DNA from 4 places in the Anoxybacillus sp. B2M1 genome. Region 1 is predicted to be linked to each of the others. Evidence: predicted binding sites of a transcription regulator. Region 1 holds the regulator's gene; each other region holds the start of a gene.

Region 1 (3,767 bases):
CTTTTCTTAATGCACAGCAAAACATCATAGGAAGAAAATTACACAGATAGTACGATCATAAAAAATAATGAATATTCGGATAAAACACTAAAAAATGAGCGCGGAATATGAGATAATAAAAAAAAGGAGGTTGATTTATATGAAAAAGATACCTCTTAGAGTTTTGTTTATAACAATCGTTTTGTTTTTTGTTAGTGGTGGACTTAGTGGTGCGGTAGTCTACCATATGAGCGATGCAGCGGAAGCAGCGAAAAAAGAGTACCAGCAAGAAATCAATCAATACTTGTCAGAAAAAGACATGAAAATAAAAAATGATCTATCCAATGTAACACAGTCTGAAATCCAGCGATTGCAAGATGAAACTAAAAAATACTTAAATGAAAAGCTCAATCAAGATTATCAACAGTCTTTAAATCAAAAAACAGAAGAAATTAAAAAAGTTACCGATCAGAAGATAGAAGAGATAAAAAACTACATTGATCAATTACTTAAAAATCAATGATGGTAAAATAAGAAATGAAACAAAACAATAGAATAATAATAGGACATTCTACTGAAAAAAAGCGATGATGATTCATAGACTTGATTTCGGTCTGTAGTTTTCATCCTGTCGGCAAAGCACGATATAAATAAAACTTAACGATTGAACCAATAGTATCTGTACCACGGTTAGAAGGCAAGTCCACAGGCTTGCCTTCTCTTTCTTCTCGTCATGTATCCGCGCGATGAAGGTCTGAACAAACTCTATTTTATGGTTCTGTGTTCTTGGGTTCAGGCCTTTGTCGCTCCATCTCAGTCATGTTTTTCGGTTTTCTGGATACAGCTATAAGAGAAATAATAAATCCGATTCCTAAGATAGCAGATAGTGTCCATGCGAAAAATTCAATAGATAACATGGCCTGATGCCCTCCTTTTTTGATGTTATGTAAATGATATGCAGAGATATGGATTCGCATGATTATGGTGATGAGGAATCAAAAAAGAACAAGAAAAAGAAATGCTTTCCTTGAATTTAGATTATTAGCCATATACCCTAAGGGAATAGTCTCATTTAAAGAGAAAAACTAGGAAAGAAGTTCGATGAGGTTTAAAGGAATTACGATTCATCCTGTATATAAGTGCTGAATGGTTTCGGCATTGGGTCCATTTGCGAATGATCGAAATCCAACGAAAAGATGGAATAGACGCCCCATTCAAAAGCAGAATTTGTTTTTCGCCGGTTCGAGACAAGTCCGTGACTTGCCTCGGTCATAGCAGCTGTAGTCTCTACAGTTACAACGTTAGTCACTATCATTTTATCTGTCAAGAACGATACGGATTATGATGTAGAGAAATGATTTGCTGTTCGTTCCTGTCTTTATGCAGCATCCGTCTTAAAATGGGCAAAAATGTACCGCTCAAATGAATTGCACAAAATGATGTCGCTTCCATCCATATAGACAAATAAGAGAACCTAGCGGATTTTAACAATGATCGAATAATGATCGCTACTTAAAACAAGGGTAGATAAGGTGAATTTCACTTTATCTACCCTTGTTTGTTATTGAATCATGCGATATACGCCGATCACTTTCCCGAGAATCGTAACATCGTTGACGATAATAGGCTCCATATGAGGGTTTTCTGGCTGTAGGCGAATGTGGCCTTGTTCTTTAAAAAAGCGCTTGACGGTTGCTTCGTTTTCTTCCGTCATAGCAACGACAATATCTCCGTTATTAGCTGACTGCTGCTGACGAACAATGACAAAATCTCCGTCTAAAATGCCTGCCTCAATCATACTATCGCCCATTATTTCAAGCATAAAAACATGGTCCTCTGCAGAAACGAAGCGTTCTGGGAGCGGAAAATAGTCCTCCACATTTTCGATAGCGGTTATTGGTTGCCCTGCCGTTACCTTTCCGATGACCGGAACATTGATCACATTGCTCGGCCGCATGAATGAGGCAAAATCCGGATCTAATATTTCAATCGCGCGAGGTTTAGTTGGATCACGGCGGATGTATCCTTTGCTTTCAAGCCGAGCTAAATGTCCATGCACCGTTGAGCTAGAGGCAAGTCCAACCGCTTCGCCAATCTCACGAACGGAAGGAGGATACCCTTTAGTTTTTACTTCTTTTTTGATGAAATCGAGAATTTGCTGTTGGCGTTTCGACAGTTTGGTCATGTTTCACACCTCTTACCCATCGTTTTTTTTATTATAACACGAGGAGAACAAAAAAACAAACATAAGTTCGAGAAAATGGTTGACGCAAACGAATGTTCTTAATATAATAGGTAAAAAAGCGAACAAACATTCTAAGAGGTGGGAGAAGATGAAAGTTACTCATTATCTCGTGTTTTCATGCTTGGTGTTTATGCTACTATCGGGTTTCGTGTATGCGAGCCATCCGATTCAAAAGGAGAAATATTTAAAAATTACGGTAGAATCCGGAGATACGCTTTGGGGAATAGCCAATGAATACAGATCTTCACATCAGCTTTCAACGAAAGAATTTATTGAATGGGTAATGAATGTAAACCATTTGCCAAATGAAAAAATTGCTGCGGGTGAAAAGCTAGTGATTCCCGTGTTAAAATCAAAGGCAGAAAAGAAGCTAGTCGTCAGTAAATAATAATGGAGATGATGGAATGAAAGCGATTATTTATTGTCGGGTGAGCACAAACAAAGAGGAACAAGAAACATCACTGCAACGGCAGAAGGAGGAGCTTGAGCAGCTCGCCGAAACATATCGTTTTCAAGTCGTTAAGGTCATTGAAGAGCGGGCAAGCGGTTATGAGATTGAGCGAGACGGGATACTGGAGCTTTTAGAAGCGCTGAAAGAGGATAAAATCGAAGCCGTTCTCATCCAAGATGAAACGAGGCTTGGACGAGGAAATGCAAGAATTGCCTTATTGCATTGTATTCAAAAAGAAGGAGCCAAGCTGTATACGGTGTGCCATCATGGAGAACTACAGCTATCAGAAGCTGATTCCATGGTACTAAGTATCCTCAGCATCGTAGAGGAGTATCAGCGCAAAATACATAACTTAAAAATCAAGCGCGGGATGCAAAAAGCCGTTGAACGTGGATATCGGCCAGAACGAAATTTGAAAAATATAGGTGAACATGCCGGAAGAGATCGCCTTGAGCTACCAATTGAAGAGATTATCCGTCTGCGCAGGAACGGACTGACCTTTGCTGAAATTGCGGCGACTTTGCGCGGATTTGGATATGATGTGTCGAAAGCGACTGTCCATCGCCGCTATCAGGAATATGAGCGGAAAAGTCAGTCAACATAGTTGTCAAGGATCCATTTCTCTAGTAAGATGGGGGCATAATATTTTTCGAAATAGGTGGAATGAAACGATGATCTCAAAACAAAAAATCGCTCGCATTAATGAATTAGCGAAAAAGGCAAAGACAAGCGGGTTGACAGAAGCGGAGAAAAAAGAGCAAGAGCAGCTTCGCAAGGAGTATCTTCAAGCATTTCGCCAAGCGGTAACGGATACTCTGCATTCTGTAAAAATTATTGATCCAAATGGAAAAGATGTGACGCCCAAAAAATTGAAGGAAAGTCAAAAAAATCGGTTGCATTAAGAGAAGGAAGCATTCTCATCAGTCAAAGATTCTTGATTTTTTGAAGAAACGTTGTACATTTTTTCTTACTTTCTATATGATAGAAATGGATAAAACGCTACGAAACGAAAGGATGAGCAAAAAATGGCACAAACGATTGATCAATTGGCCATCACGACAATCCGAACGTTGTCGATTGATGCAATTGAAA
Region 2 (3,767 bases), 1.9 Mb from region 1:
TCGTATTTGCCGATGCGCAGGTCGCGGATGATTTCAATGCGTTCAAGCGTTTTAATTTCCGAATGCAAATAGGCCACCTTAATCCCAATTTCCTTCAAGTAATCGGTTAAATCTTCCGCCATTTTTTTCGTGAGCGTCGTCACTAGTGTTCGCTCATTCCGCTTCACGCGTTCATGAATTTCATCGATCAAGTCATCTATTTGCCCTTGAATGGGACGAACATCAATCGTCGGATCCAAAAGCCCGGTCGGCCGAATAATTTGCTCGACCATTTCCGGACTATGCTCCAATTCGTATGGTCCCGGCGTTGCCGACACATAAATAATTTGGTTCACTTTTTTCTCAAACTCTTCAAACGTCAGCGGACGGTTGTCAAGCGCTGACGGCAGGCGGAAGCCGTGATCGACCAGCACCTGTTTGCGTGCTTTGTCGCCATTATACATCCCGCGAATCTGCGGCAGTGTGACGTGCGATTCATCAATCACAATTAAAAAATCGTCTGGAAAATAATCGAGCAGCGTATAAGGAGTCGATCCTGGCGGGCGCAATGTTAAATGGCGTGAGTAGTTTTCAATTCCTGAACAAAAGCCCATTTCCCTCATCATTTCAAGATCATAGCGCGTGCGCTGCTCAAGCCGCTGCGCTTCCAACAGCTTGCCCTGCTCCCGCAACTCCTTCAAGCGTTCTTCCAGCTCTTGCTCGATATTTTGAATCGCCAGCTGCATTTTTTCATCGCGCGTGACGAAGTGGGAAGCTGGGAAAATCGCAACATGCTCCCGCTCTCCGATAATTTCTCCAGTCAGCGCATCTACCTCGCGAATCCGTTCAATCTCATCGCCAAAAAACTCGACACGAATGCAATGCTCGTCGCGCGAAGCCGGAAAAATTTCGACGACATCACCGCGAACGCGAAACGTTCCCCGCTGAAAATCAATGTCATTGCGCGTATACTGCACATCGACTAAACGGCGCAGCAATTCGTTTCTTTCGATTTCCATCCCTGTCCGCAAAGATACGACAAGCTCTCGATATTCTTCCGGAGAACCCAAGCCGTAAATGCATGATACACTGGCCACAATAATGACATCGCGCCGCTCAAATAAAGCAGATGTGGCCGAATGCCGCAGCTTATCAATTTCATCGTTGATGCTTGCGTCCTTTTCAATATACGTATCCGTCTGCGGCACATACGCTTCCGGCTGATAGTAGTCATAGTAGCTCACAAAATACTCAACTGCATTATTTGGAAAAAACTCCTTCAATTCACTATATAGCTGGCCCGCCAATGTTTTATTATGAGCAATGACCAGCGTCGGTTTATTCACCTTCTGGATGACGTTAGAAATGGTAAAGGTCTTTCCTGTTCCTGTCGCTCCTAATAGCGTTTGATGCTTCGTACCGTTCAAAATTCCTTCCACCAGCTTAGCAATTGCCTTTGGCTGGTCGCCTTGCGGCTGATAGGCTGATACTAATTGAAAATGGTCTTTCACCTGCGCAAAGCCCCCTTCGTATTCATCCTAATTGTATTGTACCACATGAATGCTTAAGATGCACAAAAAATACGAACTTATATTCGTTTTCAAAACTTTCGTAAGCCTTACAGAGCGAACAGTTATTTCCATCTCTTTGGCTGCAATAATAAAAGCCACCGCAAAAGAACGGTTCAATCGATCTTTTGCGGTGGCTTTCTTCTTATTTTTTAAATTTTTTTACCATTTTCTCTGCATATAAAAAGCCTGCCGTTGTCGACGCAATATCCGCTAACACTTCATGAAGCTCGTTTGTATATCCTTTGACATAAGAAGCTACTAACAGCGCCACTGTCAGCAGCGTCCCCACATAATGATTATAAGTGACGCGAGTAAAAAGCAGCACTAGCAAAAACGGCACGATTAATGCAACGAGAAACCACATAAGCAAAACCCCTTATCTATACAGCTTCCGATGTCCATTTTTCCCGCGTTTGCACAAACAACAATCCAAGCTCGTGATGCTCATTTTCATATAACGCTCCTTGGACAAAACGGACTTCCGCATTTTGATCCAACACCTCTAGCTTACAAAAAGCGCGGTTATGCTGCAATGCCTCATAAAATTCTTTCTCCGTTTTAACGGGTATGCCGTTCACTTTCGCAATCACTTCGCCGATTTTCAACCCGATTTTTTCAGCCTTCGATTCTGGTAAAATCCCCAAAATAACCAACCCCTGCTCCTGCTGTGAAAAATACGGGGGACGGGAACGGTCTTGCCGATGCTGCCAAAAAGCCAGACATTCTCTAGCAATCAACGCCGCAGCTGCAACCGCGATTCCTAAGGAAGGAAACCAAGAAGACGCCAAAGCTCCCGCGCTGACAGCGGCCGCTAACCAGAGCACGCGACGGCCGGCCATTTGAATAGAGACGCGTGGATGCATGCCTTGCATATGCTGCGAGAAACCGAGCAAAAATGGCACCAGAGCGAATGAATAGGAATGATCCATGCCCGAAAACAATGGCCACCATGAAAAAGGCGAAGCGAGCGGGCCATTGGGAATGGGCAGAAGCACAGGCACAAACCAAATCCTATCTACCCAATGTTCTCCAATCATAAGCCCCCTCTTGCTTTTAGCAAGCTGCGGAGAAGTAGCCACTGCTCCGTTTCGCAAAATGAGAACCCCCTCGGCAAATAACAGCAATGCAAGCAGCCATATAAAAACGGATATAGGCGCCTCGTGAAGGCTTTCCACATATTTTGAAACCAACGGCCAAGCGCCTCCGTATTTCATAAAACCAGCTGCAAGCAAAACCAATCCCCCAACCGTATAAGCAGGAGATAGTAACCGCATCTGTCCTGTCAAGCTCAGCAAAACCGTCACATAAAAAAGCAGCAGCAACACATCGTGGGGTACCGCCATTCCAGACACTACCGTCACGATGGAAAGAAACAAGCCAACGGCCCAACCGCTGCGCCAAAAAAAGACACTTTCCTGAAACCAGCCATATACGCGAATATGAAAATGCTTGCGCTCTTTATTCATTCGACGCCAGCCGACGAAAGCCGCAAGCAGCACGCCATAATACAAAAGGGGCTCGGTCAACAACCGCCCGACTCCTTTCAAAAGCTCCATCCCCCACATGCCAAGCATGGGCTTCACCTCCGATCATCATGAACGTATCTACTGATCTACTTTTCATTCTAGCAAATCGCTTCTACAAATCATACGATTGGTTGCATATTTTTTTATATGTTATTCGACAAATGGCGAATTTTTTCCTATTCCCACTTTCTTTGCCGAATGAGCACTAGTTTTGTCATCGTAAAAGGAATTTGGACATTCGATGGAAAAAATGATATAGACAAGGAAAGAAAAGAGGAGGAAAAACCATGGAACTAAAAACGAGCAGTGTTGCCAAGCGTCTTGGAGTATCGCCTAAAACGATTCAGCGCTGGGTTAAAAAATACGAGATTCCATGCAAAAAAAACGAAGCAGGACATTACATATTCGATTCTGAAACACTTGCATTGCTTGAACAGATCAAATTTGAGCAAGGAGCGGCTCTTGAAGAGTGCGAAACAGAAGAAGAAAATGAAAAAACCATTCTGTGCCCAGAAGACTTTTTCTCCACTCATCTTCAACCATATCTAAACGAATTCACCTCACGTTTTCAACGCATTGAACGCCAGCTTGAGCAAAAAGCAGATGAAGTTGTATCCGTTCAACTGTTGCAGCACCGCCGCGAAATTGAAGAGCTGCATTCTTACATCCGCCAGCTTGAACAACGCATCTC
Region 3 (3,767 bases), 730 kb from region 1:
AAGACGCTGCAAACTTTTCTGATCGTTGAGACACTCGCTTTTTGATACGGTTCACTCCTCTTGCGGAAGCTATAAAAAGCGCCCACTGCTATTAAGCAGCAAGCGCTTTTTATATTTGCCGTTATGAATTTCTACCTCATGCTTTATAAGCACAAATGAGCCGCAATTTTCGCCGCCAGTACGGCATTGTTTTTCACTAAGGCGATGTTCGCTTCCAAACTTTTTCCTCCGGTTAATGCTTTAACTTTGTCAAGCAAGAAAGGCGTGGCGGCTTTTCCGGTAATTTGTTTTTCTTCCGCTTCCCTCAATGCGGCGGCAATCATTGAATTAATATATGCTTCTTCCAATTCCGCTTCTTTTGGAATCGGGTTCGCAATCACAAGTCCGCCATTTAAACCAAGTTCCCATTTTGTCTGAATAAACGCAGCGATTTCCTCTGGAGCATCAAGGCGATAATCGACCTTGAACGGACTTGTCCGCGAGTAGAAAGCTGGCAACGTTTCCGTGCCATAACCGATGACCGGTACACCATGCGTTTCTAAATATTCCAGCGTCAATCCCAAATCTAAAATCGATTTCGCTCCAGCGCACACAACCGCTACATTCGTTTGCGCCAATTCCTGCAAATCGGCGGAAATATCCATCGTTTGCTCAGCGCCGCGATGGACACCCCCAATGCCGCCTGTCGCAAACACTTGAATTCCCGCCATATGCGCGCAAATCATAGTCGCTGCTACTGTCGTCGCTCCGTGCTTTTTCATCGCAATGACGTATGGCAAATCACGGCGGCTTACTTTTTCAATTTCTTTGCTTGTTCCCAAAAACTCCAATTCTTCATCATTCAAGCCAATTTTAATTTTTCCGTCCAAAATAGCGATCGTTGCTGGCACAGCACCATTTTCCCGAATGAGCTGTTCCACTTCCTTCGCTGTCTGGACATTTTGCGGATATGGCATTCCATGGGAGATAATGGTCGACTCTAAAGCGACAATCGGTCGCTTTTCTTCTATTGCTTTTGCTACTTCTTTTGATAGTACAAGTACATCTTTTCCATTCATTTGTTTGGCCTCCTATGAAAAATAGTGTTGGCATGTTTGGTTCAATACATGTTCATTCAGTCTCGAACAAACCGTTTCCTTCGTCTGCAACGCAATGATGGAGCTGCTCATGCCAAGCCGGCACGCATCAGCAAACGATTTTCCTTGATTCATTCCGTATAAAAATCCGGAAACGAACGCATCGCCCGCTCCTGTTACATCGGCAACGTCGATCGACGGCGCAGCGATCGTCCCACTCTCTCCGCGCTGGGTTTTGTACGTAATCCCTTTGGCGCCACAAGTGATAACGACATGCTCGACGCCAAGAGAAAGAATGTAATCACCTGCCGCTTCTGTTCTTTCTCCTTCCATTCCTGCGAGGGTGAGCGCTTCATCTCGGTTAGCAATCAACCATGTCACACCGCGGAGGTCGCTAGGCAGCTTTTTCACCTTGGGAGCCGACACAGGCGCGACACACAACGGAATCCCTTCCTCGCGGCAGCGCTCAATCACAAATGTTAACACCTCGCTCGGAAAATTCGTATCCAATAGCACAATAGAAGCAGAAGAAATATACGGCCATCTTTTTTGAATAAAATCAGTGGTAATCGTGTCATAAATCGCCATATCAGCTAGGGCAATGACCATTTCTCCTTTTTCATCTAAAACAGCCGTGTAGGTGCCAGTATGAGCATTGGTTTGCTTTGCAATCTGGCTCATATCGACATAGGCACCTGTCGTCGCCAGCAGCCATTCTCCTTCCTGATCATCGCCAACAACGGTTAAAAGAGAAACCGATTCGCCCAGCCTTCCTAAATTTTCAGCAATATTTCGCGCGACTCCGCCGCAGCTTTGCGTAACAGTGACTGGATTGGAGGTACCAAACCGAACGGTTGAGAGCGACTGCGCTTTGCGATCGACATTCGCCCCCCCAATGCATACAATCCGCGATGGTTCTGGAAGCACATAGGCCCTGCCAACGATTTTCCCTTGCTTGGTTAACGAAGAGATGTAGCCTGCCACGGCCGAGCGCGAAAGCTTAAGCTGTTCAGCTAATTCTTGTTGTGTAATAAATGGATTTTTGCGAATGAGCGTTAAAATTCGTTGCTCTTTTTCATTCATCTGAATGCACCTCAGCATTCTCAAACATTTGTTTAAATTATAAACAAATGTTTATCGTCTTGTCAATCAATCACAAACATCTCATTCACACTCGTAAATTAGGAAATCTTTTCTGTACATCTGCACTTCGGATCATGGCTGCAGCCTTTGAACATGCCCTCATTTTCTTTTTCAAAAACAAGCAGTATGCCTAATCATGCTGTTTCAAAAAAAGAAGCGTAAATTCGCTTCGTCTGTCATTAAATGTTTTTGTTGAAATAGCTTTCACAATCATATGATAAGCTGCACATCAAAATATTTTGGACATGCATCAATTCTTGAGCCACTTTTCTGTGGATATTCATTTATCTGTATCCTAACAAAAATCACTAGCCACACCATCATGTATTCATCCTATCTTTCTTCGATTTCATCTCAACTATTGATACGTTTCTTTATAAGAATTTTTGATTCTTTCAACCAAGTCTTCATACTCATGAAAATTAGTAAAAGATTGCAGGGAATAATACAGTTTTTCTGGGACTGCTTCTTGAACATCCTTTAAAAAGGTCTGATGGCAAATAATTAAATCTGCGTGTTTCGGAATATCTTGCAGTGAAGCGTTATTGACTTCAATATCAAGCTGCGCCATTTTGAGCTTTTTCCGCAGCATCGCCGCTCCTACGGCGCTAGATCCCATTCCGGCTTCACAAACAAATACAATACTGTGAATCGATTGATAAAATTCTTTTGCTTCTATATTTTTCTCTGGAACTTTCATAGAGGTTTGTGGGGTAGCTAGTTTTTGTATTTTTGAGAATTTGTCAAGATCCTGCAATGTTTTTATAGTTTCCAACTGCTTTTGATATTCTTGTTCCGGTGCATCACTGGAGGAACTATCGAGCAAAATAAAAGCAAGAAACAACGAAACAAACACTGAGCCAAGAACTCCTAATAAAACAAATAGAATATCATCTGGAGGGCTCATTCCAATAATTGTAACTATACTTCCAGGAGAAGGTAATGAAGACAAACCAGCATCGAATAGCTGAAAAATGATATTTCCAGCTATTCCTCCCCCGATAACCGCAAATATCAACTTCCAATTTCGTAAGACATACGGAAAATAAATTTCATGTATCCCCCCTAGAAAATGAATCAGTATCGATAATTGTACCGCTCTTCGTTTTTCTTTTTTTGTCTTGAGCCAATAGGCCAGTAAAATCCCAAGACCTGGACCAGGATTCGATTCCAGCAAGAAAAAGATCGATTTTCCGATCTCTTTCGCCTGCTGGATTCCTAAAGGACCTAAAATCCCATAGTTGATCACATTATTAAAAAACAACACTTTTCCCGGTTCAATCAAAACGGCTGAAAGCGGAAGCCATCCTGAGCTAATTACCGTTTGCATCAAAGCATTTACCGATTTAATAACAGCTGATAAAGCTTGACCGACATATAAAAAACAAATAACAGTTAAAACAATTCCTAACATGGCAGTTAAAGCATTTAAAATGAGCAATTCATATCCGATCGGAATTTTATGTTTTATGTTCCTTTCGATTCGATCAATCATCCATCCTACCAATGGTCCAATCAGCATGGCTCCAATAATAATGGGAACAGAGC
Region 4 (3,767 bases), 790 kb from region 1:
ACTATAGAGACAAAGGTTCTTTGCCTAATGGATAGCTGGGGTAGCAGAGAGAATCTAGACGAAAACCAAGCGCTTCAGTCTTTGCGTAATACCGTATCAAAATTTTCGATTGGTTGAATATGTATCATCACGCAGCGGGAAGTTACGATGAGGGAGACGAAAAAGGCTTCGTCGTGAGACTCAAGAAACACTCACTTCTAGAAGTGATGATTCGTTTAGAAGTTGTTAAAATTCTCTCTATTTATATTCCCCGCGTAACCGTGTAAAATAAGGTTGTTAGCAACAATGTAAATGGGGAGTATTCATGGACATCGAAGCATTAAAGCACTGGTTTACATTAAAGCATGTATTAGAATTACTGGAACATTACCGCTCGTTTGGGATGCTGCCCGGGGTTATCGTTACGCTGTTAGAGTCGTTTTTTCCGATTCTTCCGATGTTTGTATTTGTGATGGCGAACGCGGCTGCTTTTGGGCTTTGGCAAGGAATTATGATTTCGTGGATTGGCGCTTGCCTCGGATCCATTTGTGTTTTTTTACTTGCTCGAAAAATAGGCCAGAAACGGTTTTTTCATTTTTTGAGTCGTCATCAAAAGGTGAAAAAACTGGTGGATTGGGTGGAGCGCCACGGATTTGGCCCATTGTTTTTACTGTTTTGTTTTCCGTTTACACCATCGGCGATTATCAATGTCGTGGCTGGACTAGCCCGCGTTAGCCGCCAGCAGTTTATTTTAGCCGTACTTCTCGGCAAAATGGTGATGATTTTTATGATTAGCTTTATTGGCTATGATTTGGCAGCTTTGGCCAAACAGCCGCTTCGCACAGTAGCGGTCATTATCGCGATTTTCCTTTTATGGTATGCAGGGAAGAAAGTAGAAGCGAGGTTTTCATTGACGGAAAAAACAGATAAAAAAGACTCTTAAGCTGGGTGGGCGGTGTGATGAGCAAACGGCCAATTTATCGGAGAAGATCGGTTATATGGACGGTTAGTCTGACACTGGTTTTTTTGGCGCGGTTTTTATTGTTTACTAACTATGTAGTTGAAGGAGAATCGATGATGCCCACGCTGCAGGACGGCAATTTCTTAATCGTGAAGAAATTTGGCAGCATCCAGCGTTTTGATATTATCGTGTTCCATGCCAATACGCAAAAGGATTATGTCAAGCGTGTTATCGGTCTTCCTGGCGATCGCATCATGTATAAAAATGATGTGTTATACATTAATGGGAAGCCGATAGAAGAACCGTATTTGCAGCGATATAAACGTAAATTGGTTAATGGAAAACTCACCGGGGATTTTACGCTTCAAGAAGTGACCGGGAGAAAGACGGTTCCCCCTGGCTATGTGTTTGTCTTAGGCGATAATCGTTTAGTCAGCTGGGACAGCCGCCATTTTGGCTATGTGAAAATGAACCGAATTGTTGGAAAAGTTAATGCGCGCTGCTGGCCTTTTCGTGAGATTAGCATTCAGTTTTAAAGGTATTCATCGAAACAAGCGTTCAATGAATACCTTTTTTACTTTGACAGATGACGATTTCCCACGATCTCCCTCTTTTAAACAAACGAACATATGTGCTAAAATAAGAAGGGCAATGGAAAATAAAGGTGGTGATCGCATGTCGCTTCGCTTTATGATTGGAAGATCAGGGACCGGCAAAACGACAGCATGTTTAAACGAAATTCGTGAGAAGCTGAAGGAGCAGCCGATGGGCTCTCCCATCCTTTATCTTGTGCCAGAGCAAATGACGTTTCAATCAGAATATGCGTTGATTCGCACACCGGGACTGGACGGGATGATTCGCGCACAGGTGCTAAGCTTTACGCGATTGGCCTTTCGCGTGCTGCAAGAAACTGGGGGAATGAGCCGCTATTATTTAAATCAAACGGGAGTGCGCATGCTGCTAAGGAAAATTATTGATAAGCATAAGGATGAGCTGATTTTATTTGCCCGCGCGGCTGATAAGCATGGCTTTATTGAGCAGCTAGAAGAAATGCTTATTGAGTGCAAGCGTTATTGTATTACACCGGAGCAACTGCTGGAAACAGAAACGCAGCTGCGCCAAAATGCCACCTCGGCCGAAAAAGTATTAGCGGACAAGCTAAAGGATTTACAGCTTATCTATCGCCAATTCGAACGGGATTTAATGAATCGGTATGTGGATTCGGAAGATTACTTGCGCTTTTTGGCTGAAAAAATTCCGCATTCCCGCTACATACAAGACGCGGAAATTTACGTGGACGGGTTTCACCATTTTACACCGCAAGAATATATGGTGCTTGAGCAATTGTTATGTTTCGCTAAGCGCGTGACGGTCGCTTTAACGGTGGATGAGCCTTATAATGAACAGCTGCCGAATGAGCTACATTTGTTTCGCATGACAGGTAAAACATACTATGAGTTGCGAAATATAGCCCTTTTAAACAACGTTCTCATTGAACCGATCAAGTTTTGTCAAGAGAATGTAAGGCATCAGTCGTTATCGCTTCGCCATTTAGAAGCGCATTATGATACGCGCCCTTCTTTGCCCTTTGCTGGGGAGGCCGGTGAAATTCAATTATGCCAAGCATCACATCGCCGGGCAGAGATTGAAGGAATTGCTAGAGAAATTATTCGGCTTGTGCGCGAGGAAGGGTATCGATATCGGGATGTCGCTCTATTGGTACGAAATTCTGATGACTATCGCAATCTATTTCAAACTGTTTTTGTTGATTATGAGATTCCTTACTTTATTGATGAAAAGGAGCCGATGGGAAATCATCCATTTATCGAACTGATTCGTGCAAGCTTGGATGTGATTCAGACAAACTGGCGGTATGAAGCCGTGTTGCGGGCGGTAAAGACCGATTTCTTTTTTCCGCTAGAGAGCCATGTGCAAACGATGCGAGAAGCAATGGATCAGCTGGAAAATTACGTGCTTGAACACGGAATTTATGGAGCGAAATGGAGGCAGCACTGGGTGTATCGGCGCTATCAGGGACTTGAGGAGATCGCGGCGCCGCAAACAGACGAAGAAAGAAACTACGAAGAAAAGCTAAATGTGTGGAGAGAAATGGTCGCTTCCCCGCTCTTGATGTTGCAAAAACGGTTACAAAAAGCGAAAAACGGGCGAGATATGTGCGAAGCCCTTTATTTATATTTTGAACAATTGCAGATTCCTAAAAAGCTGGAGAAGCTGCGTGATGAAGCTGAGGCAAAAGGGCAGCTGCTGGCAGCCCGGCACCATGAGCAAGCGTGGGGGGCAGTCATGGAACTGCTTGACCAGTATGTCGAAATATTAGGGGAAGAGCCGATGCCTCTTCATTCATTTGCCGCTTTGATGGAAACAGGGCTTGAGAGCCTGGAATTTTCACTTGTACCGCCAGCGATCGACCAAGTATTGATTGCTCACTTTGACCGTTCGCGTCTAACCGATATGAAGTGTATATTTATCATTGGTGCGAATGATGGGGTGATTCCTTCGCGAAAAAGCGCGGATGGCGTATTATCTGAGCAAGACCGCGAGCTGCTGCATCATTTTTCGGTACATGTCGCTCCAACAAGCCGGCAGCAGCTGCTAGATGAGCCGTTTGCGGTCTATATGGCGTTGGCTAGCCCAAAGGAACGTCTTTATATTACGTATCCGCTTGCCGATGAAGAAGGAAGGACGTTGCTGCCATCTGTGCTGATTAAAAGAATAAAAGAAATATTTCCTGATGTGCAAGAAAAGAGATGGGGCGGCGAACCTTTTACATTGCCGCTTCCGGAACAGCTCTCACTCATTACCAATT

What was found. The regulator LexA, encoded in region 1, represses DNA repair genes until DNA is damaged. The targets are predictions, from matches to a motif close to CGAACATATGTTCG.
Region 2: the regulator LexA is predicted to act here: its motif matches at 1,563-1,576, upstream of uvrB (excinuclease ABC subunit UvrB).
Region 3: the regulator LexA is predicted to act here: its motif matches at 2,181-2,194, upstream of GFC28_RS01890 (carbohydrate kinase).
Region 4: the regulator LexA is predicted to act here: its motif matches at 1,563-1,576, upstream of addB (helicase-exonuclease AddAB subunit AddB).

What each region holds. Positions count from the first base shown of each region.
Region 1 is NZ_CP015435.1:1,101,987-1,105,753, reverse strand. Features, by position in the region: gene GFC28_RS05295 (NAD(P)/FAD-dependent oxidoreductase) at 140-502, shown strand; gene lexA (transcriptional repressor LexA) at 1,541-2,164, opposite strand; gene yneA (cell division suppressor protein YneA) at 2,313-2,612, shown strand; gene GFC28_RS05280 (YneB family resolvase-like protein) at 2,629-3,279, shown strand; gene GFC28_RS05275 (DUF896 domain-containing protein) at 3,347-3,577, shown strand; gene tkt (transketolase) at 3,701-3,767, shown strand, end outside.
Region 2 is NZ_CP015435.1:3,049,901-3,053,667, reverse strand. Features, by position in the region: gene uvrB (excinuclease ABC subunit UvrB) at 1-1,490, opposite strand, end outside; gene GFC28_RS14830 (CsbA family protein) at 1,693-1,914, opposite strand; gene GFC28_RS14825 (PDZ domain-containing protein) at 1,931-3,124, opposite strand; gene GFC28_RS14820 (MerR family transcriptional regulator) at 3,364-3,767, shown strand, end outside.
Region 3 is NZ_CP015435.1:371,484-375,250, reverse strand. Features, by position in the region: gene GFC28_RS01895 (pseudouridine-5'-phosphate glycosidase) at 144-1,058, opposite strand; gene GFC28_RS01890 (carbohydrate kinase) at 1,071-2,159, opposite strand; gene GFC28_RS01885 (PTS transporter subunit EIIC) at 2,578-3,767, opposite strand, start outside.
Region 4 is NZ_CP015435.1:1,896,237-1,900,003, reverse strand. Features, by position in the region: gene GFC28_RS09120 (TVP38/TMEM64 family protein) at 305-922, shown strand; gene lepB (signal peptidase I) at 940-1,476, shown strand; gene addB (helicase-exonuclease AddAB subunit AddB) at 1,616-3,767, shown strand, end outside.